4 regions of the Enterobacter cloacae complex sp. genome follow, and region 2 is predicted to be linked to each of the others. Evidence: predicted binding sites of a transcription regulator. Region 2 holds the regulator's gene; each other region holds the start of a gene.
What was found. The regulator LexA, encoded in region 2, represses DNA repair genes until DNA is damaged. The targets are predictions, from matches to a motif close to TNCTGTATGTACATACAGNA.

Region 1: the regulator LexA is predicted to act here: its motif matches at 3,250-3,269, upstream of dinB (DNA polymerase IV).
Region 3: the regulator LexA is predicted to act here: its motif matches at 3,692-3,711, upstream of umuD (translesion error-prone DNA polymerase V autoproteolytic subunit).
Region 4: the regulator LexA is predicted to act here: its motif matches at 2,247-2,266, upstream of DBR02_RS26140 (DinI-like family protein).

What each region holds. Positions count from the first base shown of each region.
Region 1 covers NZ_LT991957.1:3,080,947-3,086,803, reverse strand. The annotation lists gene gpt (xanthine phosphoribosyltransferase) at 1-406, opposite strand, end outside; gene pepD (cytosol nonspecific dipeptidase) at 666-2,123, shown strand; gene dinB (DNA polymerase IV) at 2,179-3,237, opposite strand; gene DBR02_RS15235 (glycerophosphodiester phosphodiesterase family protein) at 3,398-4,261, shown strand; gene nqrM ((Na+)-NQR maturation NqrM) at 4,292-4,492, opposite strand; gene nqrF (NADH:ubiquinone reductase (Na(+)-transporting) subunit F) at 4,495-5,718, opposite strand; gene nqrE (NADH:ubiquinone reductase (Na(+)-transporting) subunit E) at 5,729-5,857, opposite strand, start outside.
Region 2 covers NZ_LT991957.1:2,429,077-2,434,933, forward strand. The annotation lists gene plsB (glycerol-3-phosphate 1-O-acyltransferase PlsB) at 1-1,879, opposite strand, end outside; gene DBR02_RS12120 (diacylglycerol kinase) at 2,034-2,402, shown strand; gene lexA (transcriptional repressor LexA) at 2,511-3,119, shown strand; gene dinF (MATE family efflux transporter DinF) at 3,183-4,520, shown strand; gene DBR02_RS12135 (CsbD family protein) at 4,640-4,849, shown strand; gene zur (zinc uptake transcriptional repressor Zur) at 4,896-5,408, opposite strand; gene DBR02_RS12145 (cupin domain-containing protein) at 5,525-5,857, shown strand, end outside.
Region 3 covers NZ_LT991959.1:132,447-138,303, forward strand. The annotation lists gene DBR02_RS26020 (antirestriction protein ArdA) at 1-377, opposite strand, end outside; gene DBR02_RS26025 (hypothetical protein) at 1,065-1,571, opposite strand; gene DBR02_RS26030 (DUF1380 family protein) at 1,917-2,333, opposite strand; gene DBR02_RS26035 (hypothetical protein) at 2,382-2,606, opposite strand; gene DBR02_RS26040 (DNA methylase) at 2,603-3,283, opposite strand; gene umuD (translesion error-prone DNA polymerase V autoproteolytic subunit) at 3,729-4,151, shown strand; gene DBR02_RS26050 (Y-family DNA polymerase) at 4,151-5,425, shown strand.
Region 4 covers NZ_LT991960.1:8,132-13,988, forward strand. The annotation lists gene DBR02_RS26125 (hypothetical protein) at 1-146, opposite strand, end outside; gene DBR02_RS26130 (Y-family DNA polymerase) at 260-1,531, opposite strand; gene umuD (translesion error-prone DNA polymerase V autoproteolytic subunit) at 1,543-1,992, opposite strand; gene DBR02_RS26140 (DinI-like family protein) at 1,989-2,234, opposite strand; gene DBR02_RS26145 (hypothetical protein) at 2,438-2,668, shown strand; partial or broken gene DBR02_RS27205 (hypothetical protein) at 2,863-3,032, shown strand; gene DBR02_RS26150 (DNA methyltransferase) at 3,104-3,805, shown strand; gene DBR02_RS26155 (hypothetical protein) at 3,805-4,026, shown strand; gene DBR02_RS26160 (DUF1380 family protein) at 4,072-4,482, shown strand; gene DBR02_RS26165 (hypothetical protein) at 4,531-5,295, shown strand; gene DBR02_RS26865 (antirestriction protein) at 5,730-5,857, shown strand, end outside.

The sequences.
Region 1 (5,857 bases), 650 kb from region 2:
CAATCCAGGTATCCTGCGGGATATCAATGACGTAATCATCAACCAGTGGGCGGCCCGCTGGCTTCGCGAAGATAGTGACGAAGTGCGCTTTTGGATACATTTCGCGGATGGCTACCGCGGTACCGCCGGTGTCCACCAGATCGTCGATAACGATGAAGCCTTCACCGTCGCCTTCCGCGCGTTTCAGCACTTTCAGCTCGCGCTGGTTGTCGTGATCGTAGCTGGAGATACAGACGGTATCGACATGACGAATACCCAGCTCACGTGCCAGCAGCGCCCCCGGTACCAGACCGCCACGGCTGACGGCAATAATGCCTTTCCACTGTTCGGAAGGCATCAGACGCGCAGCCAGTTTGCGTGCGTGAATCTGCAACATGTCCCAGGTGACGACGTATTTTTCGCTCATGTGAAGTGTCCCAGCCTGTTTATATACGGCTTAAAAAAAATGAGGGTGAACCAGGTTGCGCGAGATTATAGAGATCTGACGCACTAAAAACCAGTGTTACGCGCCAACAGCCTGAGTTTTTACATGCTTTATGCTACCAGCCACGGGAGAAAGTGGTATTCTCAGTTGCATCTCGCAAGCCCGTCTTGTGGTAACAATCAACCTGCTAACCCTGTGACCTGCAACATTGTTTTGCAGCGCATCGACAAGGAGACCTATCGTGTCTGAACTGTCTCAATTATCTCCGCAGCCGCTGTGGGATATTTTTGCCAAAATCTGCTCCATTCCGCACCCTTCCTATCACGAAGAACAGCTTGCCGAACATATTATGGGCTGGGCAAAGGAAAAAGGTCTGCACGCCGAGCGTGACCAGGTTGGCAACATTCTTATCCGCAAACCTGCCACCGCAGGTATGGAAAACCGCAAGCCGGTTGTCTTGCAGGCGCACCTGGACATGGTTCCGCAGAAAAACAACGACACCGTTCACGACTTCACCAAAGACCCGATCCAGCCGTATATCGACGGCGAGTGGGTGAAGGCGCGCGGCACAACGCTGGGCGCGGATAACGGTATTGGTATGGCTTCCGCGCTGGCCGTGCTGGCTGACGACAGCGTCGAGCACGGTCCGCTCGAAGTGCTGCTGACCATGACCGAAGAAGCGGGCATGGACGGCGCGTTCGGCCTTCAGGCGAACTGGCTGCAAGCGGACATTCTTATCAACACCGACTCTGAAGAAGAAGGTGAAATCTACATGGGCTGCGCGGGCGGGATCGACTTCATCTCTACCCTGCCCCTGTCCCGCGAAGCGGTTCCTGCCGGCTTCGAAACCTTCAAGCTGACGCTGAAAGGATTGAAAGGCGGCCACTCCGGCGGCGATATTCACCTGGGCCTGGGCAACGCCAACAAACTACTGGCACGTTTCCTGGCGGGCCACGCGGCTGAGCTGGATCTGCGCCTGGTGGACTTCAACGGCGGTACCCTGCGTAACGCAATCCCTCGCGAAGCCTTCGCGACCGTGACGGTACCCGCGGCGAAAGCGGACGAGCTGAAAAAACTCGCCAGCGCATATCTGGATATCCTGAAAAACGAGCTCTCTGAGAAAGAGAAAAACCTGACCGTGGTGCTGGAGTCCGTTACGACGGATAAAGCCGCGCTGACCGCGCAGTCTCGTGACACGTTTGTTCAGCTGCTGAACGCGACGCCAAACGGCGTGATCCGTAACTCTGACGTGGCGAAAGGCGTGGTGGAAACCTCCCTGAACGTGGGTGTGGTGACCATGGGCGACGACAGCGCGGAAATCATCTGCCTGATCCGTTCCCTGATCGACAGCGGTAAAGAGTACGTGGTGAGCATGCTGGAATCTCTGGGTACCCTGGCGGGCGCGAAAACGTCTGCCAAAGGCAGCTACCCGGGCTGGCAGCCGGATGCAAGTTCTCCGGTTATGGCACTGGTGCGTGAAACCTATCAGCGCCTGTTCAACAGCACCCCGAACATTCAGGTTATTCACGCGGGTCTGGAGTGTGGTCTGTTCAAAAAACCGTATCCGGACATGGACATGGTTTCCATTGGGCCAACCATCACCGGGCCACACTCGCCGGATGAGCAGGTTCACATTGAAAGCGTTGGGCATTACTGGACGCTGCTGACTGAACTGCTGAAGGCGATCCCTGCGAAGTAATTTGTCGTCTGTTGCCCGGCGGCGCTACGCTTGCCGGGCTTACGATGAGTGCAATCTACAGTCCCAAAACCAGCTGACGCTCCAGCTGCGGATCCAGCAGCGTAACGTGCAGTCCCACCAGCCTCACCCCTCGCCCGCCTCGTCGTTCTTCCCACGCCTTTTTCGCCGTTGCGATAAGATCTTCTTTGTTCAGGCGCGGCCAGACGTGCTCCTGCGTCGTCTGCTGAAAGTCGTTGAATTTCAGCTTGATGCCCTGACGGGCAATCAGTAAATCAGGTTTCACTTTGATCAGCCGTCGCTCCAGCTCTGGATAGAGCTGTTCCGTAATGATGGTTTCACATGCCGACCAGTCATGAATATCTTCGCTTAACGTGCGTTCAACCCCGACCGATTTACGCAGCCGTTCGTTGTTTACATCGCGGTCGTCAATGCCCTGACTGCGCTCCCACAGTACGCGGCCAAACTTGCCAAAACGCTTAAGCAGCAGGGCCAGATCGCTTCGCTGGACGTCTTCGCAGGTGCGTAGCCCCATACTTTCCAGCTTCGCGGCGGAGACTTTACCCACGCCGGGGATTTTACTGAGGGGCAGCGTTTTCAAAAACGCCGGCACCTCTTCCGGGGTGATGACGTACTGGCCGTTGGGCTTATTTAAATCGGAGGCGATTTTGGCGAGAAATTTGACCGGCGCGACGCCCGCCGATGCCGTCAGATTCAGCTCGTTAAAGATAGTCTGGCGGATCTCCTGCGCCATCAGGGTGGCGGAGCCGTGGCAGTGCAGGCTGTCGGTGACGTCCAGATAGGCCTCATCCAGCGACAGGGGTTCAATCAGCGAAGTGTAGCGGGAGAAGATCTCACGAATATGGCTCGACGCTTCTTTGTAGGCTTCAAAGCGCCCCGGCAAAAGGGTGAGGTGCGGGCACAGCTTCAGCGCCATCGCCGTCGGCATGGCGCTGCGCACGCCAAATTTGCGTGCAGGATAGTTCGCGGTGCTGATCACACCGCGCTGAACACGACTGCCGCCAATGGCGATAGGGATGTCCCGCAGCGCGGGGTTGTCACGCATCTCCACTGCGGCAAAAAAACAGTCCATATCGACATGGATTATTTTGCGCATTGATTACACCACACATGTATTTATATACAGTATAACAAAAGGCAAAAAATGCGTCAGCTATTTTCCTTTCTCACGATTGTCATAAATCCATGTTACAAATAACCCGAATAAAGTCTTTATATTCATATATTTAAAGAAAATACATAGAGGGTTATCATTGATGAGGAAAATACTTTCGGTGTCGTTACTGTTTCTGGCGAGTGCGGCATCGGCTCATCCCGAGATCGTTGCTCACCGGGGGGGTACGGCGGATGCCCCTGAAAACACCCTGCCTGCAATTAAGCTCGCGCTCGAAAATAAAGCCGATATCGTCTGGATAACCGTGCAGCTTAGTCGGGATGGCGTGCCGGTTCTGTATCGACCGGCTGACCTGAAAGCGTTAACCCGCTTGCAGGGAAAAGTATCACAGTTTACCGCTGAAGAACTGGCAAAGGCGGATGCCAGCGTAGAATGGAAAGATAAGGGCCTGGCGAAAAACATGCTGAATACGTCAGTACCTACGCTGAAGTCGGTACTGACGGCCTGGCCAGACACGCGGTTTTTTATTGATATCAAATCTCCGGACGCCGATCCGGCGACAATGGGCAACGCGCTGCTTAACGTACTGAAAGAGACCAACAGCCTGAATCGTGTTCGCGTTTATTCAACCGAAGATCGCTATATGGCAGCATTGCCTGTCGAAATCCCCCGCTTTGTCACGCGCAGCGAAACCCGTACACGACTGGCCACGGTGTCATTGAGCCACGAATGCCTGCCGCCTTCCCAAAAAATGGACGATTACTGGTATGGGCTTGAGTTAAACCGAAAAGTAGAGGTGGTCGAGAAATTCACTTTAGGCGAAGGCGTCTCTCCTGCAACATTAACGTGGGACAAAGAGGCCGTTGACTGCTTCCGCTCTCAGGGCAATGCCCATCTGATTTTTATCGGCGTTAACTCTGAAGAGGATTACCAGAAGGCGAAAACACTGGGTGCCGAAGGGGTTCTTGTAGACTCACCAGCTAAAGCCAAAAGCTGGGCAGAATAAATGATAAAGGCCGCACGAAGCGGCCTTTTTCTAAATGATCCTCTGCTGGTCCCGGGCCATTCGTTTTTTCCGCGCATCGCACGGTTCCGGACAGTCGCAAACTTTCTCTATTCCGATGGAAGAGATGCCTCCACAGCTGCCCTGAATGCTTTTACGCTTGATGATCCAGCCTAAAGACATCCCGAATATCACCAGCACAAACACTGCAAAGGTCGCCAGAAAGGTCAACATAATCAGCCTCCGAAATCATCGAGCATGATGTTCTCATCTTCCACGCCCAGATCTTTGAGCATCTTAATCACGGCGGCGTTCATCATTGGCGGACCACACATATAGAACTCGCAGTCTTCCGGTGCCGGATGCTGTTTGAGGTAGTTTTCATACAGCACGTTGTGGATGAAGCCCGTGTAGCCTGTCCAGTTATCTTCCGGCTGCGGATCGGATAGCGCCACGTGGAAGGTAAAGTTAGGGTTATCACGCGCCAGCTGTTCAAACTCATCGTCGTAGAACATTTCGCGCAGCGAGCGCGCACCGTACCAGAAGCTGATTTTACGCTTGCTGCCGAGACGCTTGAGCTGGTCAAAGATATGCGAACGCATCGGCGCCATACCCGCGCCACCGCCGATAAAGACCATTTCCGCATCAGTATCTTTAGCGAAAAACTCCCCAAACGGACCGGAAATCGTCACCTTATCGCCAGGCTTGAGGGACCAGATATACGACGACATCACGCCCGGCGGGGCATCGGGCACATTCGGCGGCGGCGTGGCGATACGCACGTTGAGCATAATGATCCCCTTCTCTTCCGGATAGTTAGCCATGGAATAGGCGCGCAGCGCGGGCTCTTTTACCTCGGAAACAAAGCGGAAGAGATTAAATTTATCCCAGTCGGCCCGGTACTCATCCGGCACGTCGAAGTCAGCGTACGCTACGGTGTGTGCCGGACACTCAATCTGGATATAACCACCCGCACGGAACGGGACGCTCTCCCCTTCGGGAACGCGCAGCTTGAGCTCTTTAATGAACGTGGCTTTGTTATCGTTTGAGATAACTTCGCACTCCCATTTTTTCACGCCGAAGATCTCCTCCGGCAGCTCAATCTTCATGTTCTGGCGCACCGCGACCTGACACGCCAGACGGCAGCCCTCTTTCGCTTCACGCTTCGTGATATGCGACAGTTCCGTTGGCAGAATATCGCCGCCACCCTCTTTCACCGTCACGCGGCACTGCCCGCATGAGCCGCCTCCACCGCAGGCTGACGAGACAAAAATCCCGTTCCCGGAGAGCGTATTAAGCAGCTTGTCCCCTGCCGGAGTGCGGATCTGGTTCTGCGGATCGTCATTGATATCAATGATCACATCCCCGGAATTAACCAGCTTTGCGCGCGCCGCCAGAATCAGCCCTGACAGCACCAGTACTATCAGCGTGAACATCACCACGCCAAGAATAATTTCCATCTGTTAGCCCTTATAGCTGCACACCGGAGAAGGACATAAAGCCCAGCGCCATCAGGCCGGTGGTGATAAAGGTGATCCCTAAGCCACGAAGCCCCGCAGGCACGTTGGCATATTTCATTTTTTCACGGATCCCCGCCAT
Region 2 (5,857 bases):
TGATGGCTGCCATCAGCGACGGCAACATCAGCATATGCGTGATGTTGTTACGGTAGTAGGTCATCAGCACGGCCTGCTCACGCGGCAGAATGATGATGTCACCGATGGTATCTTTCTCCACTTCGAACTTGTTCATCTGCAACGCGTGATCGATAAGCTCGCTGGCGGTAGCAGACGGCACGGTCGAATCCACGGAGTACGGCACGTTACGCATGATATAGAGGTAGCAATCAATCTGCTCGGTCAGCTGCTCGCGGGTCAGTGAACGCTGGCGAGAAGCCAGAAGCGCGGTACAGCACAGGTTCATGGCATTCGCCGCACCGGCATTGTTGATGCGTACCATCAGTTCGGATGCGATGCCGTTGACCGTCGGCGTCAGCCAGGCCGGACGCACCGCTTCGATAGGATCGATAGATTCGCGCCACTCCGGAACATGATGGTTCAGATACGTCATCAGCGGCAGGGGCTCGCCAAAGTTCACGTAGCCCTGACCGAGGTTGCGCAATTTGCTCAGCCCACGCAGCATCTGCGGCAGACTCTCTTTCTCTTTGGTCGCACCGCGCAGCTCTTTCGCATAGGTACCCACTTCCATCACGTGTTCATAGCCGATGTAGATAGGCACCAGCGTGATAGGACGCGTACCGCCGCGCAGCATCGCCTGAATGGTCATCGACAGCGTGCCGGTCTTCGGATCGAGCAGTCGGCCCGTACGGGAGCGCCCGCCCTCCACGAAGTACTCAACGGAATAGCCGCGGCTAAACAGTTCGCCAAGGTATTCACGGAACACGGTGGAGTAGAGCTTGTTGCCCTTGAAGGTACGACGAATGAAGAACGCCCCCAGACGGCGGAAAATCGGGCCTGCTGGCCAGAAGTTCAGGTTGATACCGGCGGCAATGTGTGGCGGCACCAGCCCCTGGTGATAGAGCACGTAAGAGAGCAGCAGGTAGTCCATGTGGCTGCGGTGGCAGGGCACGTAGACAATCTCGTGGCCGTCATGCGCGAGCTGACGCACGCGCTCGGCGTTGTGGACGTTAATCCCCTGGTAGAGGCGGTTCCACGTGAAGCCGAGGATACGGTCTGAGAGACGAATCATCTCGTAGGAGAAGTTCGCGGCGATCTCTTCCATCAGCGCGATCGCGTTCTGCTGCGCTTTCTCGTGTGAAATTTTCTTGCTGCGCGCTTCGTCTTCTACGGCACGGGCAATCGCTTTGGAAGCGAGCAGCTTGTTGAACAGATCCTGACGTGCCGGGAGACGTGGACCAACGGCCGCCAGGCGCTGACGTGCAAAGTGCATACGCGCAACGCGCGCCAGCTTTTGCGCAATGATCTTATCGGTGCCGTGTTCATCCGCCATGCGGCGCAGTGAAACGGAAGGCGAGAAGCGGACAAAGCTGTCGCGTCCCAGCCAGGAGACGGCGAAGAACTTCTGAATGCCGTTGAGCATACGCAGAGGCGGGTTCTCTTCCCCTTTTTCGCGCCCCGGACGACGACCAAACATCACCGACACCGGCACCATCTGTACGTCCAGATCGGGGTTGCTGCGGTGCAGATCGAGGTAATCATGGAACAGCTTAATGGACTCTTCTTTCGGCGTGTAATAGGTGAACACGCGCGGCCCGCCATGGATGAACACGTAGCGCGGCAGTAGCGTACCGTCGACTTCCAGGGGTTCAAGCGGGTCAGGTAAATCGTGCGCCAGACATTGAGCGCGAAGCGTAAGCAGGTCTGCCTTCGAGTTATAAGGCAAAACGTACATAATAGGGCGTGACGTATCGAGCCCTAATTCCAGCGCGGGTTCTGCTGGGATAGACTTACTTTTTACCAGTACGCTTAATGGTAAATTAAGTAATTTGTAGTAAATTCGTGGCCAGCCGGACATAAACGATGTAAAGCCTCTGGTTAATAATGCAATTGCGGCGCAAGGATAACAGAAAGCGCGCAAAATTTCTGTTGTTACCCGTCATACTTCAGGTTGCAGCAAAACGCGCTGAAGCTTTAGTTACTGACGCTATTTCTCATAAAAGGTTCTTTAGATGGCCAATAATACCACTGGGTTAACCCGAATCATTAAAGCTGCCGGTTATTCATGGAAAGGCTTTCGCGCCGCATGGGTTAATGAAGCCGCCTTCCGCCAGGAAGCGGTTGCCGCGATCGTTGCAGTTATCATCGCCTGCTTCCTTGATGTTGATGCTATCACCCGCGTGCTTCTCATCGGTTCTGTCCTTCTGGTGATGATAGTGGAAATTCTTAATAGCGCTATTGAGGCCGTTGTTGACCGGATAGGGTCGGAATTCCATGAACTGTCTGGCCGGGCGAAAGACATGGGTTCCGCTGCCGTGCTGCTGTCGATTATCACCGCGGCGATCACCTGGGTCACGCTGCTTTGGTCGCATTTCCGATGAGCCTCGAGGAATAATTAAGTCCCTGGTTTTTTGTGCAGTTTTTGGTTCCAAAATCGCCTTTGACTGTATATACTCACAGCATAACTGTATATACACCCAGGGGGCGGTATGAAAGCGTTAACGACCAGGCAGCAAGAGGTGTTTGATCTCATTCGGGATCATATCGGCCAGACGGGTATGCCACCCACGCGTGCAGAAATTGCACAGCGTCTGGGCTTCCGTTCTCCTAATGCTGCCGAAGAGCACCTTAAAGCGCTGGCGCGTAAGGGCGTGATTGAGATTGTTTCCGGTGCCTCACGCGGTATTCGTCTGCTGGTGGAAGAAGAGACCGGTATTCCGCTGGTGGGCCGCGTCGCCGCAGGTGAACCCCTGCTGGCACAGCAGCATATTGAAGGGCACTATCAGGTTGACCCAGGCATGTTCAAGCCGAGCGCCGATTTCCTGCTGCGCGTTAGCGGAATGTCCATGAAAGATATCGGTATTCTGGATGGCGATCTGCTTGCGGTACACAAAACGCAGGACGTGCGTAACGGGCAAGTCGTGGTAGCGCGCATTGATGATGAAGTGACGGTTAAGCGCCTGAAAAAACAAGGTAATACCGTTCAGCTTCTGCCAGAAAACAACGAATTCTCCCCAATTGTGGTGGATCTCCGCGAGCAGAGCTTCTCCATTGAAGGCCTGGCGGTAGGCGTTATCCGCAACGGTGAATGGCTGTAATCTCTTCCTGACAGGCTGTAGCTCCTCTACAGCCTGGCCTATTTTCTGATTCCGGTAATTTCCATGGCATTGCTAACTTCTGCCGATAAGGCGTTGTGGCGTCTTGCGCTACCGATGATTTTTTCCAATATTACCGTTCCCCTGCTGGGGCTGGTGGATACGGCGGTAATCGGGCATCTGGATTCGCCGATTTATCTGGGCGGCGTCGCGATCGGCGCAACGGCGACCAGCTTCCTCTTTATGCTGCTGCTCTTTTTGCGCATGAGTACAACAGGCCTGACGGCCCAGGCGTATGGTGCAAAAGATCCCCTGCGTCTGGCGCGTGCGCTGGTTCAGCCGCTCATGCTGGCGTTCGGTGCCGGCGCGTTAATCGTCCTGTTGCGTACGCCGCTCATTGATCTGGCGCTCCATATTGTGGGCGGCAGTGATGCCGTGCTGGAGCAGGCCCGGCGCTTCCTCGAAATTCGCTGGCTCAGCGCGCCCGCTTCCCTGGCAAACCTGGTCCTCCTGGGCTGGTTACTGGGCGTGCAGTACGCCCGCGCGCCGGTGATCCTGCTGGTGGTGGGCAACCTGCTTAACATTGTGCTCGATCTCTGGCTGGTAATGGGACTGCACATGAACGTTCGCGGCGCGGCGCTGGCCACGGCGATTGCTGAGTACGGTACGCTGCTGATCGGTTTGTGGATGGTCTGGCGCGTGCTGACGATGCGCGGCATCACCCTCGATCTTCTGAAAACGGCCTGGCGCGGCAATATGCGTAAGCTGCTGGCGCTTAATCGCAACATCATGCTGCGCTCGCTCCTGCTGCAACTCTGTTTTGGTGCGTTAACCGTTTTTGGTGCGCGGCTTGGGCCAGAAATCGTCGCGGTCAACGCAGTGCTCATGACCTTACTGACCTTTACCGCTTACGCGCTGGATGGTTTTGCTTACGCCGTGGAGGCGCATTCCGGGCAGGCATACGGCGCGCGTGAAAGCGGCCAGCTACGCGAGGTGTGGCGGGCTGCCTGCCGTCAGGCGGGTCTGGTGGCGCTGATCTTTGCCCTGGTTTACGCCTGTTTTGGTGGGCATATTGTCGCGCTACTTACCTCGCTGCCCGCGCTTCAGGCGCTTGCCGATCGCTACATCCTCTGGCAGGTGGTATTACCGGTGGTGGGCGTGTGGTGCTATCTGCTGGACGGCATGTTTATTGGCGCCACGCGAGGGGCGGAGATGCGCAACAGCATGGCCGTCGCGGCGGCGGGCTTCGGCCTTACGTTGCTGTCCGTGCCGTATCTTGGCAATCATGGCCTGTGGCTGGCGCTGGCGGTTTTTCTCGCATTGCGTGGCCTTTCGCTGGCCGTTATCTGGCATCGTCACTGGCGAAACAATACCTGGTTTCCTGCCCGACACGATATATCGTAGCGGTTAAAGATTCCGAATATAAAAATAACTTCCGAATCCTTAACTACAATAATAATCACGTCCAGCAGAAAAGAACGAAGCGGACGATACTCATAGACGCTTAACACGAGGACACGATTATGAATAAAGACGAAATCGGCGGCAACTGGAAGCAATTCAAAGGTAAAGCGAAAGAACAGTGGGGTAAGCTGACGGATGACGATATGACCGTCATTGAAGGTAAGCGCGATCAGCTGGTAGGTAAAATCCAGGAGCGCTACGGTTACGAAAAAGATCAGGCGGAAAACGAAGTCAAAGACTGGGAAACCCGTAACGACTACCGCTGGTAACCGGCACTATCCCCAAGGGCGGCCATGAGCCGCCTTTTCTTTGGCCTTAACGCGGCTTTTTCTTCACCAGGATTGAGTGATCGTGCTGACAGGCATCCTGATGGCGGCATGACTCCACCTCCACGCAGGCAGAACATAAACCGTGTGCTTCGATTACGTTATGGCGCAGGGCAAAGCCCATTCTGGCCGCCAGCGTATGCATAATATCTTCCACCCCTTCCGCACACTCCTCCTTCACCACGCCACAGCGATCGCAGATAAACATGGCGGACGTGTGGGTCGGCTGGTCAAAAAGATGGCACAGCACATAGCTGTTTGTTGACTCCACCTTATGCACAAACCCTTGTTCCAGCAGAAAATCCAGCGCCCGATAGACGGTTGGCGGTTTTGCCTGCGGCTCGCTTTCACGTAACAGGTCGAGCAGGTCGTAGGCGCTGATGGCACCCTGTTGCAGGCTCATCAGACGCAGGACCTCAAGGCGCTGTGGGGTCAGGCGCACATTGCGTTGCGCGCACAGCTTTTCAGCTTGCGCTAACAGCTCTTTTGTGGACTTGTCCATCGGTCACCTCGGATGTGGTAAGGGGTTAAACCCTCACTTTATCATGTTCTGGTAAAAACACCGAGATCCGCCAGGCTGTGCTATACCTGACGCATCGTAAATCGGGAGATCGCGCAATGAAAAGACCTGACTGTATTCGGCACTGGCGGGACGTGGAAGGTGCCGATGACGCCACTTATCCTGACAGCAACGAACGTTTCTCAATTGGCGCGCCGCTGGCCCGCAAGCTGGGTCTCGGCCGCATTGGTATTCACCATGAACGGCTGCCGCCCGGACGCCGTACGTCTTATCCGCATGCGGAAAGTGATGAAGAAGAGTTTGTATACGTTCTGGAGGGTTATCCTGAGGCCTGGATCAATGGCTATCTGTGGAAGCTCGAACCTGGCGACAGCGTCGGGTTTCCTGCCGGCACGGGTGTGTGCCATACCTTTATCAACAATACCGAGGAA
Region 3 (5,857 bases), on a different replicon from region 2:
TACTCGTATGCGTAGTCCTCCTCGCTCTGCGCCTCGCCCCGGTAGGCATCGTCAAAGGCGTCGTAATCGGACTCGCCCGTATACTCCGCCCAGGCAAAATACGCCGCGGCCCTGCCCTCTTCCTCCGTGCGCCTGTACCCCTCGACAAACGCCCATTCCACCGAGGATTCAGATGCAAACTGTGGCGGAATGCCCTCCCAGTCCTGAAACATCAGCTCCGGATCGTGCTCGTTTGCGTGCAGCTCATGGCAAGCACCGATAAAGTCCTCCTTTGAGTCGAACTCCGTCAGGTCGAACCATTTCCCGAAGATGCTGCCGCAGTTGTATTTGTGGTACGTGCCCACGTAAACAGCCGGTGTGGCGGTCGTAGTACTCATAAAAAATCCTCCATAGTCGATGTCGTCTGAGTTCCGGCTTACGCCGTGCCGACACGACAGCCCGACGAAAAGCGGAGAATGCAGGGGCGCCACCGGAGGCCGCAGCGCAGAAAAACAGCTGAGACGGTCTGAACGGTTATCGAGCGAATACTGAGCGAGAGAACGACGGGAAGAACGGCGACTGACATTAGAAAATGACTGCGACCGGGCGAGGATGGCGGCGCAGCGAACCCTTGCAGTCGCAGCGGTCGGGCTACAGTGGAGGCACGGCGTAAGCCGCAGGCCGCACGAACGTCATTCCCCGCGCGGCCGTAACGCCGTGGAGGTCGCGCCGGCATAGCGGAGCGCGCGACATCCGTTTTGCATTACCCTCTTCCATGCGGGGCTCCAGCCCCGCATCAGCGTCAGATATCAGGCCGCAGTGAGGAAAGTGCCCTCAGAAGTACCTGGACTTCCTCTCTCGCCTCACGAACCGCTATGCGCAGCCAGCTACGATCAAACCATCTGCGTACCGGCAGTTCGTCCTTTCGCCATGCATACCGGACGGTATGTTGCGCGAGCATCAGCCCGTGCGCCTCAATCTGGATCTGAATGGTGCGGTAGCTGATATTGCCGTCGAGGATAGCGAGCAGCAGCCTGTCGACGGCCTCGTTATCCCAGCTATCAGCATCGTCCTCCGGCTCAACCTCATCGACACGAAAAATTGCGGGTTTTCCGGTAAACGAGCAGAGGATTGCCGGAGGGGGAAAACGCCTCGAGTACGCGATATCCCGCAGCCGCGACGCAGCCGCAGACGTGGTTGATTTCAGCCCGCAGCGCCGTCAACAGCATCACGGCGTGGCGCTCGCTCAGCCCACTGTACTCCAGCGAGATCGTACCGCTGTGTGCATACTGGCGGCTCAGCGAGTTTGGATACAGACGCACGCTCAGGCTACTGCCCGCAATTTCACCAACGAGTTCGCGCATGTTCCGGTCGTCCATCAGGCCGCGCAGGGCAATTTCAGGGAGAAGGTGAACCAGCTGTGCTGACGTGAGCGAGCCGTAGAACGCCACGCCGTCGCCCTGCGAATAGCTGAGTCGGGTCTGGATATCCATCTCTGCTGGCCAGCCGCGCGCGATAAGGGTATTGCGGGTATGGCGGTGAATGAAATGGTATGCGGTATTTATGACGATCTCCTTTTTCAAATGCGGCATCCTTTGCGCCGTGCCGATACGACAGCCGTGCGCACGCGGCAGATACAAGAGCGTCACCGAGGCCGCAGCGCAGTGAAAAAGCAGGAGCAGGCTGGACGGTTTGACGGCGAAATCTGAGCCGGAAAACGACGGGAAGACGGCGGAGAATCCCTTCAGACAAAACTGCGACCGGGTGAGAGTGACGGCGCCAGCTTCCCTTGTATCTGACGCAGCACGGCCAGAGTGGAGGCACGGCGTTCCTGCCGCCGCGCAACGGCGCGGCCTGAGAAGCGGAGCAGGCGACATCCTTTTACTTTGCAGGGCCGGCAAGGCAGGACCAGGATTGCCCCCGGCCCTGTGGCTGCATCAGATTCGTTGCATCAGCACTCTGACGTCGTGCAGCGCCTGTTTAAGGGATTCTGGCGTCGGTCGGCCCGCCTCCCATGCCTGCCCGATTAGATTTTCCAGATCGCCCTCCTGTCGCCGCAGTACGCGCATGAGCAGCGCCGCGGGAACGCTCACCTCGCGTGACACGGCCTCACGGTGTCGTATCAGAAGGTCGCATACGCCAGAATTTGTGACGCCTTCCCTGCGATATACAGCCATATCGGTATTGCCGGTTGTTTCCATCAGCCCCTGAATCTCGGCAGGCTCCGGCTTTACGTCCAGTTCGCCGCAGGCGACATAAAAAGCTTCTTCGGTCCAGACCAGCAGTACCAACGGCTCGTCGGGGGTGAACATGTTTTCGAGCCGGGTGCAGAGTTCTTCGCGTGTTCCGTACATTTTTATTCTCCAGAGTCGTCTTCTGACGGGCGTTTCCGCCCGCCCGTGTCAGTCTTTAAAGCTGGCGTCCAGCTCCAGCGCCTGCCGGTATGCTTCAAGATAAAGCGCGTTGATGCGGAAAATTGTCTGGCGGGCCAGGCGCTCCGTCAGGTTCTCCGCGTCGTATCGATAGCGGGATTCCAGCGCATTGAGCGTGGCGCGTAGATCGCACATGCTGTTTGCCAGGGCGGCAACGTCGGCCCGCAGCGCTTCGTTTCCGGCGTAATTCGTCATGCCGCCTCCGGAAGCCAGTCACCGTTGGCTGCGGGCAGGCACAATGAACGCTTAACGGCGGCCAGCCGCTGAACGCCGGCCCGGTGATATCGTTCGAGCAGCTCAATACCGATGTACCGCCGCCCTGCCTGTAGTGCGGCCACACAGGTAGAGGCGCTGCCTGCAAAGGGGTCGAGAACAATGCCACCAGGGCGCGTGAAGGACTCGATGAGCGGCTGAAGGCTCGATACGGGCTTCTCCGTCGGGTGATGTTTGTTGCCGGTGTACTTCCAGTCCAGCACGTCGCGCAAAGGGGTTTCCGGCAGCGGCGGACGTCCTTTTGCCAGTATGTAGGCGCACTCGTGGCTGTATCCGACGTAGACGGATTTTGATGTGTAGGTCTTGGCGAAAACGAGGTGGCCCACAACGCTGAACCCTGCATTTTTCCAGGCCGCCATAAAGCGATCCACGCGGTTCCAGCCGTAAAAGCTGATCATCAGCGCGTCCTTTTTGAGCACGCGATACATCTCGTTGCAGGCCGGTTGCAGCCACTCGTCAGTTTTGTCGCCCGCAAGGGTTCGCCCGGAACGGTCGCGAAAGCCGACCAGATAGGGTGGGTCTGTAAGGATCAGATCGACGGCCTTGTCCGGGAAACCGGACATAACTTCAACACAATTGCCAAGGACGTATCGGGACATGCTGTTTCTCCTTTCTCAAATGCGGCGCCAGTTACGCCGTGCCGATACGACAGCCGGGCGAAAAGCGGAGAATGCAGGGGCGGTACCGCAAGCCGCAGCGCAGTGAAAAAGCAGACGCTGGCTGGACGGTTTGAAGGCGAAAATTGAGACGGAAAACGACGGGAAGACAGCGGGTAATACCTTTGAAGGAAACTGCGACCGGGTGAGGACACCGGCAGAGCGAACCCTTGCATACGAAGCGGCCCGGCTACAGTAGCGGCACGACGTCTTAAATGAATTGAGAAACAGTAATCTCACAAAGTTACTCACAGATTCTGTGGATAAACAGCATCTCTTTTCTGAACCAGAACAATGACCTGTACCAGGCAGTTGAAATTCAGCTTGCAGTACGGAAATTATCTTAAATAATACTGTATATAAATACAGTTATTATAAGAGGTATATCATGATCGTTTTTGTCTCTCCCGCTTCAGAGCCTTCACAGTATAAAGTCCCGCTGTTTACGGAAAGCTGTCCGGCTGGCTTTCCCTCGCCGGCAGCTGACTATACGGAAGACGAACTTGATCTGAATACTTACTGCATCAGCCGCCCCAGCGCGACCTACTTTGTCCGTGCTTTAGGCGATTCGATGAAGGATATGGGCCTGCACTCCGGTGATCTAATGGTGGTCGATAAGGCAGAAATACCTGTGCACGGAGATATTGTTATTGCGGAAACTGATGGCGAGTTCACAGTTAAGCGCCTGCAGCTGAAGCCGCGCATTGCCTTGCTTCCGATGAATCCCGCTTATCCCGTAATCTACCCTGATGAAATGCAGATATTCGGCGTCGTCACGGCGTTTATTCACAAAACCCGGAATGAAGGCTGATGTTTGCCCTTGCAGACGTGAATTCCTTTTACGCCAGCTACGAGAAGGTATTCAGGCCTGACCTGCGGGACAAGCCAGTGGTGGTACTAAGCAACAATGACGGCTGCGTTATAGCCCGCTCAAAGGAAGCAAAGCGCCTCGGCATTAAAATGGGGATTCCCTGGTTTCAGCTGAAGGCTATGCATTTTCCTGAGCCTGTGGTCACTTTTTCCAGCAACTACGAGCTTTATGCCTCCATGTCTAACAGGGTTATGTCTCACCTCCAGGAGCTGGCGCCACGCGTAGAGCAGTACAGTATCGACGAGATGTTTCTGGACATCCGCGGTATAGACAATTGCATCAATTATGAGGACTTCGGGCGGCAACTGCGTGCATGCGTGCGCTCCGGAACTGGGCTGACAATCGGGGTAGGGATGGGGCCGACCAAAACGCTCGCTAAAAGCGCGCAATGGGCGTCGAAAGAGTGGCCACAATTTGGCGGCGTGCTGGCTTTGACCACGGGCAATCCACGCCGAACAGAGAAATTGCTGTCGCTGCAGCCAGTGGAGGAAATCTGGGGAGTCGGACGCCGCATCGGCAAAATGCTGAATACATATGGGGTAAAAACCGCACTGCAGCTGGCGCGCATGAATCCAGCATTTGTACGCAAGAATTTTACCGTAGTGCTGGAGCGAACTGTTCGCGAACTGAATGGTGAGGCCTGTATATCTCTTGAAGAGGCACCGCCCGCGAAGCAGCAGATTGTCTGTAGTCGCTCATTCGGGGAGCGCATCAATACTTACGAATCCCTGCGACAGGCGATCTGTCAGTACGCCGAACGTGCGGCCGAAAAGCTTCGAGGAGAGAAACAATTTTGCCGACATATATCGGTCTTTATCAAAACCTCCCCTTTTGCTGTCAATGAAACGTATTACGGCAACATAGCGAGCGAAAAGCTGTTCCTTCCTACACAAGATACCCGTGACATCATAAGCGCCGCACTGAAAGCTCTGGACCGTATCTGGCTCGATGGTCATCGCTATGCAAAAGCCGGAGTGATGCTGAACGACTTTACACCGAGCGGCGTGTCTCAGCTCAATTTGTTCGACGAGGTGCAGCCCCGGAAGCATAGCGACGCTTTGATGAAAGTTCTGGACGGGATTAATCATTCAGGCAAGGGCAAAGTCTGGTTTGCCGGGCGAGGCATATCTCCTGAATGGCAGATGAAACGCGAGATGCTGTCTCCAGCCTATACCACACGCTGGGAAGATATTCCCATAGCGAGGATCAGTTGAAGAACCCCACCCTGATGGTCAAGATTTTTGAAAACAATATGATAATTATAATTTTGAGAAAACGAGTAGTGCTCGCCGTAGCCGAACGGCAGGATTAAGTCCATATGTGAGCGAGGAAGGACCTGGGAACAAAACGAACATAATATCCTGACGCACTATACACATGAATAAAGATGACATACTCAGAATTTAGATCGTGATAGAAATTGCGGAATAGAGTGGGACCGTGGTCCCAGTTCATTTCCGGGTGCAGTGCCGGGAGTCCGGGCCGGTTACCGGAGCAGTTCTGCCTCGCAGACAGGAGGTGGGACCGCGGTCCCAGTTCAAATTCGGGTGCAGTGCCGGGAGTCCGGGCCGGTTACCGGAGCAGTTCCGCCTCGCAGGCACGAGGTGGGACCGTGGTCCCAGTTATATCCCTGGTGCGGTGTCGGC
Region 4 (5,857 bases), on a different replicon from region 2:
ACACGACCAGGCGCATTGAACGTGATGGTGATGATCTTTTTGGCCAGCCCCTCATCTGAAAGGGCATCATCCACACTGACATCACGTATCAGTGGGCTTTCCTCTTCTATATGTTGGGCAATATCCCGTAGCCACTCTGCCAGCATTCCTCTGTCCATCCTTTTTCGCTCCCGTTGTGTACAGTCAGCATCAACATATCACACTGCATATGTGCTTTTGCATCCTCACAGAGGATGGATGATTGCTCAAATTTTGTGGATTACAGATGAGCGACGGGCAAATCAGTCCATCTGGTGGTGTAGGCAGGGGAGAGCATTTCTCGTTTCATTTGCCACTCGGGAGCGATGCCTCGTCCTGCAAACCACACTTTTCCAAGCCCTGAATGGTTAATCCCGTCCACGACGTTCATCAGCGCTTCGCTGTTTGCCCGGGGCTGAACATCATCAAACAGACTCAATTGAGAACCCCCCGCAGGTGTGAAATCGTTCAGCATCACGCCGGCTTTGGCATAACGGTGACCGGGGACCCAGATGTGTCCGAGGGCTCTGACGGCAGCGGCGATGATATCCCGCGAGTCTCTGCTCGGGAACGGCAGACTCTCGCTGGCCATGTTTCCGTAGTAAGGCTCCTTCACGGCAAACGGCGACGTTTTCACAAAGACCGCGATGTGTCTGCAGTACTGCCGCTCACTGCGCAGTTTCTCCGCAGCACGCTCCGCGTACTGGCAGACAGCCTGGCGCATTGCGTCATATTCCGTGATGCGTTCACCAAAACTCCGGCTGCAGACTATCTGCTGTTTTGGCGGAGGCGCTTCTTCCAGCGAAATACAGCTTTCTCCGTTCAGCTCCCGGACCGTTCTCTCCAGCACCACGTTGAAATTCTTCCTTATGAAGGTCGGATTCGCGCGCGCCAGCTGCAGCGCGGTGGTGATCCCCATTGTGTTCAGCTTCTTCGAGATCCGGCGCCCAACACCCCATATTTCTTCCACCGGCTGCAGTGAAAGCAGTTTCTCTGTCCGGCGGGGATTACCCCGCGTGAGCGCGAGCACGCCACCAAATTGCGGCCACTCTTTGGATGCCCACTGCGCCGATTTCGCCAGTGTTTTGGTTGGCCCCATACCGACGCCGATGGTCAGGGCGGTGTGACGGAGAACATGTTCACGCAGCTGACGACCGAAGTCCTCAAAAGCGATGCAGCTGTCGATGCCGGCGACGTCGAGGAACATTTCATCAATACTGTACTGTTCCACGCGCGGGGCCAGCGCCTCAAGGCAGCGCATGACGCGTTCTGAAAATGAATGATAAAGCGAATAATTGCTGGAGAAGACCGCCACGTGGTGCTTTTCCGCCAGCGCTTTCACCTTAAACCAGGGGGCGCCCATCGGGATACCGATGTCGCGGGCTTCGCGGCTGCGCGCGATTACGCAGCCGTCATTGTTACTCAGGCAAATGACGGGTTTTCCGCGCAAATCAGGGCGAAAGACCTTCTCGCAGCTGGCATAGAAGCTGTTGACGTCAGCCAGGGCAAACATACCGGTACTCCTTACAGGCGGGCGCGGGTACGATGAATGAAGTGCATCACCACCCCGAACAGCGTGAGTTCTTCCGGCCAGAGCGTCGGATAAGCCGGATTCATCGGCTCCAGGGCAGGGCGGGGGGTAAGGCGCAGCCGCTTCACCGTAAACCCGCCGTCCACTTCCGCAATCACCACATCGCCGTCCACGGCCTTCTCTGCACGGTCGACTACCAGAATGTCGCCGTCATACAGACCCAGGTCTCGCATACTTTCCCCGCTGGCGCGCAGAAAGTAAGTGGCTGCCGGATGGCGGATACACAGGCTGTTTAAGTCCAGCTCCTGCTCAACGTAATCCCCGGCAGGACTCGGAAAACCCGCCGCACAGGCATCCGCAAACAGGGGGATCTGCTGGGAAGACGGCGTGGCCGGGAGTGTGAACACCGCCTCCGGGTCAAACAGGGGCTCCCTGCGACTCATTCCGGCAGCCATGTGTCGTCCTGCCAGATAGCTTCAAGCGTGTTCATGATGTCTGACTTTTCCTGGTCGCTGCGCGCGCCGCTGACATCCAGCGCGGTCTGCGAACTTTTCCCGATGTTCAGCCAGAGGTGAGGGTAGCGTGGGGTGAGGCGGCGCTCAATTTCCTGCTGCAGTGCGGCAAAGGTACCGCTGCGCATGGCCTTCACCTGCTCCGGGGAGAAACGGACGGAAATCTGTAACATGGCGCACCTCTTTACTGTATGGATGTACAGTTATTATTTTCCCGGTTTTCAGAATTTGCAAGCCTCTTTGTGCAGTTCCGGGCTAAAACATTGCTGTGGTTGCGAAAAAATGAGTGACGTGAAAAAACGTATGTCGGGGCTACACCGGTAGCGGTATCCTGTAATGTACAGATACCCAATGAATTTTCATCCAGGAGGTCTTTATGTCACCCGGCTTCAGAAACGTTCTTCGCTTTGCCGGCGTCCCCGTCGACAGCAGCGAACCGGTACGCAGGCAGTACGGCAGTCGCATGATTGGCATTGTGACGGTATGCCTGCTCCCGCTCCTGGTGTTCGACGTCCCGCTGTGGGTTTTCGTGCTCTCCCAGGTCATCTGGGGCGCGGGCGTGTATATCGGGCTCTCCGTGGCCGGAGATAAAACCCGGAGCCGTTGATATCCCGCCGCTGATTGTACAAAAAAAGAACAGACGTGGTGGCGCCTGTTCTCCCGCGCTTCTCCGCTGTCTGCCTTCAGGTTATCCACAATCTTAAACCCCGCGTTTGTGGACAGGTATGTCGATGCTCCTCTTTCCCCTGGTGTTGCTGAAGGCCTGCCTCCCGCTGCCAGTGTCTCGCGTCCGGCCTGGTACGGGACGGGCGGTTTTTTTGCTCAGTCCCGGCGCCGTTGAGTGTGTACGCCAGTCCCTCGCCCTGTCAGGGAACGCCCTTCAAGCCGCTTTTGCGGCATATTCTCGCCGTCTAACAGACTGACGGCTGCGATATTCCACAGTCGGCCTGACCCGTGACCGGACGCGATGAACAGGCAGCGTGCGGCAGGGAACGGTATCGCGGTGATACCTCCTGTCCCCTCTGACTACAGGAGTGCTGCCATGTCCAGATTCATTCTCGGGAACTGTATTGATGTGATGCGCGGATTCCCCGACCGCGCCGTGGACCTTATCGTGACCGATCCGCCTTATCTCGTCGGCTTTAAGGACCGTCAGGGCAGACAGATTGCCGGGGATGTGACGGACGAATGGCTGCAACCGGCCACGCTGGAGATGTACCGCGTCCTTAAAAAAGACGCCCTGATGGTCAGTTTCTACGGCTGGAACCGGGTGGACCGCTTTATGGCCGCGTGGAAGGCGGCGGGATTCTATGCCGTGGGCCAGATTGTATTCACCAAAACCTACGCTTCCAACCGTCGCAACGCGAAAGACCGACGAGGATTCGTGGACTACCGCCATGAAGGGGCTTATGTCCTTGCCAAAGGCCGCCCGGTGCCGCCCCTCAGACCGCTGCCGGATGTGATGCCTTTCCCGTATACCGGCAACCCCCTGCACCCGAACCAGAAACCGGTGGAGGCGCTACAGCCGCTGATTGAGTCATTCAGCGCCCCGGGCGCGATTATCCTCGACCCGTTTGCCGGGAGTGCCTCGACCTGCGTTGCCGCATACCGCGCCGGACGCCGCTATATCGGCATTGAAATGCTGGCGCAGTACCACCGGGCCGGAACCGAACGGCTGGCCGCCATGCGCCGGGCCGTCAACACCCCGGCGGCGAACGATGAATGGCTCCCGGAGGCGGCGTGATGAACTACGACGGACACGAAGCCCTGCGGCGCGATATGGCCGGACTGGCCAACAACATGTGCGACCTGAAAACCACCCTCAAAGTGCTGGAAGAAACGTACCACTACCGGCATGACGGGCTGCCGGAACGACTCGCGGGTATCAGCCTGCGGCGTATCAACGCCCTGATGGATGAGGCATTCAATATCGCCCTGATGCTGGATGAAAGTTTTCAGGACTGACACCCGGGCGGCGATGCCGCCCCACTGAATCACGGAGAAAACACCATGCTGTACGGCACCCGTAAAGAACTGAACAAAAAACTCAAACGTATGTTTGGGAACGAAGAACGCTACGCCCTGCTGGTCTGGACGAAAGAAGACGTGATGGCCCAGGCTGAGAACATGACGGAGGCCGAGGCTCACACCCTGCTTGAGCTTATCGGCCGCACGGGAACGGGGGAGCACACCGAAGAAGGCGTGTCATTCCGCACCGTGCAGGCGCTGTACGCCGGGATTCGCCCGGGCATTCCCCGCGTGAGCGTCCCCGTCGATACGCTGTATCGCATCACGGACATTGCCGCACAGGCGATTAACGGAGAAGACGAGCATTCGCCGTCGCTGACGGTCGATCACTACCCGAGTGTCGCTGACGCTCAGGCAGAAATCGCCTGGCTGAAACGTGAACTGGCCGCCTGACCCGTCCGCCCCGCTGAACGGCGGGGCATTCACCGAAGGAAAACAACCATGAGAAACGACACCTTCAACGCGCTGATACTCCGCCTCGGCGACCGGATGCTGCGCCAGGCTGGCTGGCCCGACGTCATTGATATGGCGCCCGTCGCACCCGAAACCGTACCCGGCTGGCTCGTCGCCTGCGGCTCTCTCAGCGGTGCGGAAATCCTCACGCTGACAGAACAGCTTTGCCAGCCGCTGACGTATGGCCGGGCTGCGTTGTTGCTCGCCAGCGCCCGGCGGCTGACGGGAACCCCGGCGCGTCTGCATCTCTTTCCGGTACAGGCATATCCGCATCCGGAGCGGCTGGCTGACTGTCAGGTTATCCGCCTGCCTTACGCGCAGGAGTGGCTGACGGCGGCAGAATGTGACGATCTGCTGGCTTTCCTGAAAGCCTCCCTCACGCAGATAACGGAAATCGTCAGGCTGGATGCGCACCGCCTTGCCGCTGCGCTGAAACCGTCCGTCACGCCGCGACTCATGGACAGGCGGTTTGGTGACTGGCGCGTACTGGCTGACGAGTACGAGCATGAAAACTGGCTGGATGAAAACGACACGGACGTACTGGATGCCGTCCTTGATGCTGTTCTGGTGCGCGGAGCAAGGTTCTGCCCCATCCTGCTCACCGTGGTCAATGAACGACGGGAGGAAATCGAAGCCGCAGGCGTTATCACCGATATGCTGCGTTTCCCCGGCGACCCGGCCCGCCGCTGGCTTGATCGCCGTGTACTGCGCGAGGTGGTGAGTGAAGCCCGGGCGACGCCCGCACAGACTTAATGATGATGGCGGGGGAAGAAAAATCACTTCCCCCCACTGACCGGCGCGGGATGACCGTATGCGATAAGGATGTCACCGTGCCGGCTCCGCATTCACCCGGCCCGGGTTCCGGGCCTTTTGGGTGAAAACCCGCCTCTGTTATCGCCGTGTCGTGTGCGGGCTGTGCCGTGCCTTCACTATAGCCCGGCCGCTGCAGATGCAAGGGTGCGCTGACGCCGCCATCCTCGCCCGGTCGCAGTGTTTGTAATGAGTCTCGCCGTTCTTCCCGTCGTTTTCTCGCTCAGATTTCGCTCCAAAACCGTCCAGACCGGCTTCGCGCTTTATCTGCGCTGCGGCCTCCGGTGTCGCCCCTGCATCTTCCGCTTTTCGCCGGGCTGTCGTGTCGGCACGGCACCGCCCGGTGTCGCAGTCCATGTGATTACGGAGGTTTTACCATGCAGTATGTGACAACACGCCCCGTCCTGAATGTTGAAGAGTGTGACCGCCTGTCTTTTATGCCCTACCTGTTCGGCACGGATTTTATGCTCGCAGAATTGCAGGTGTATGCACTGGCGAAACAATG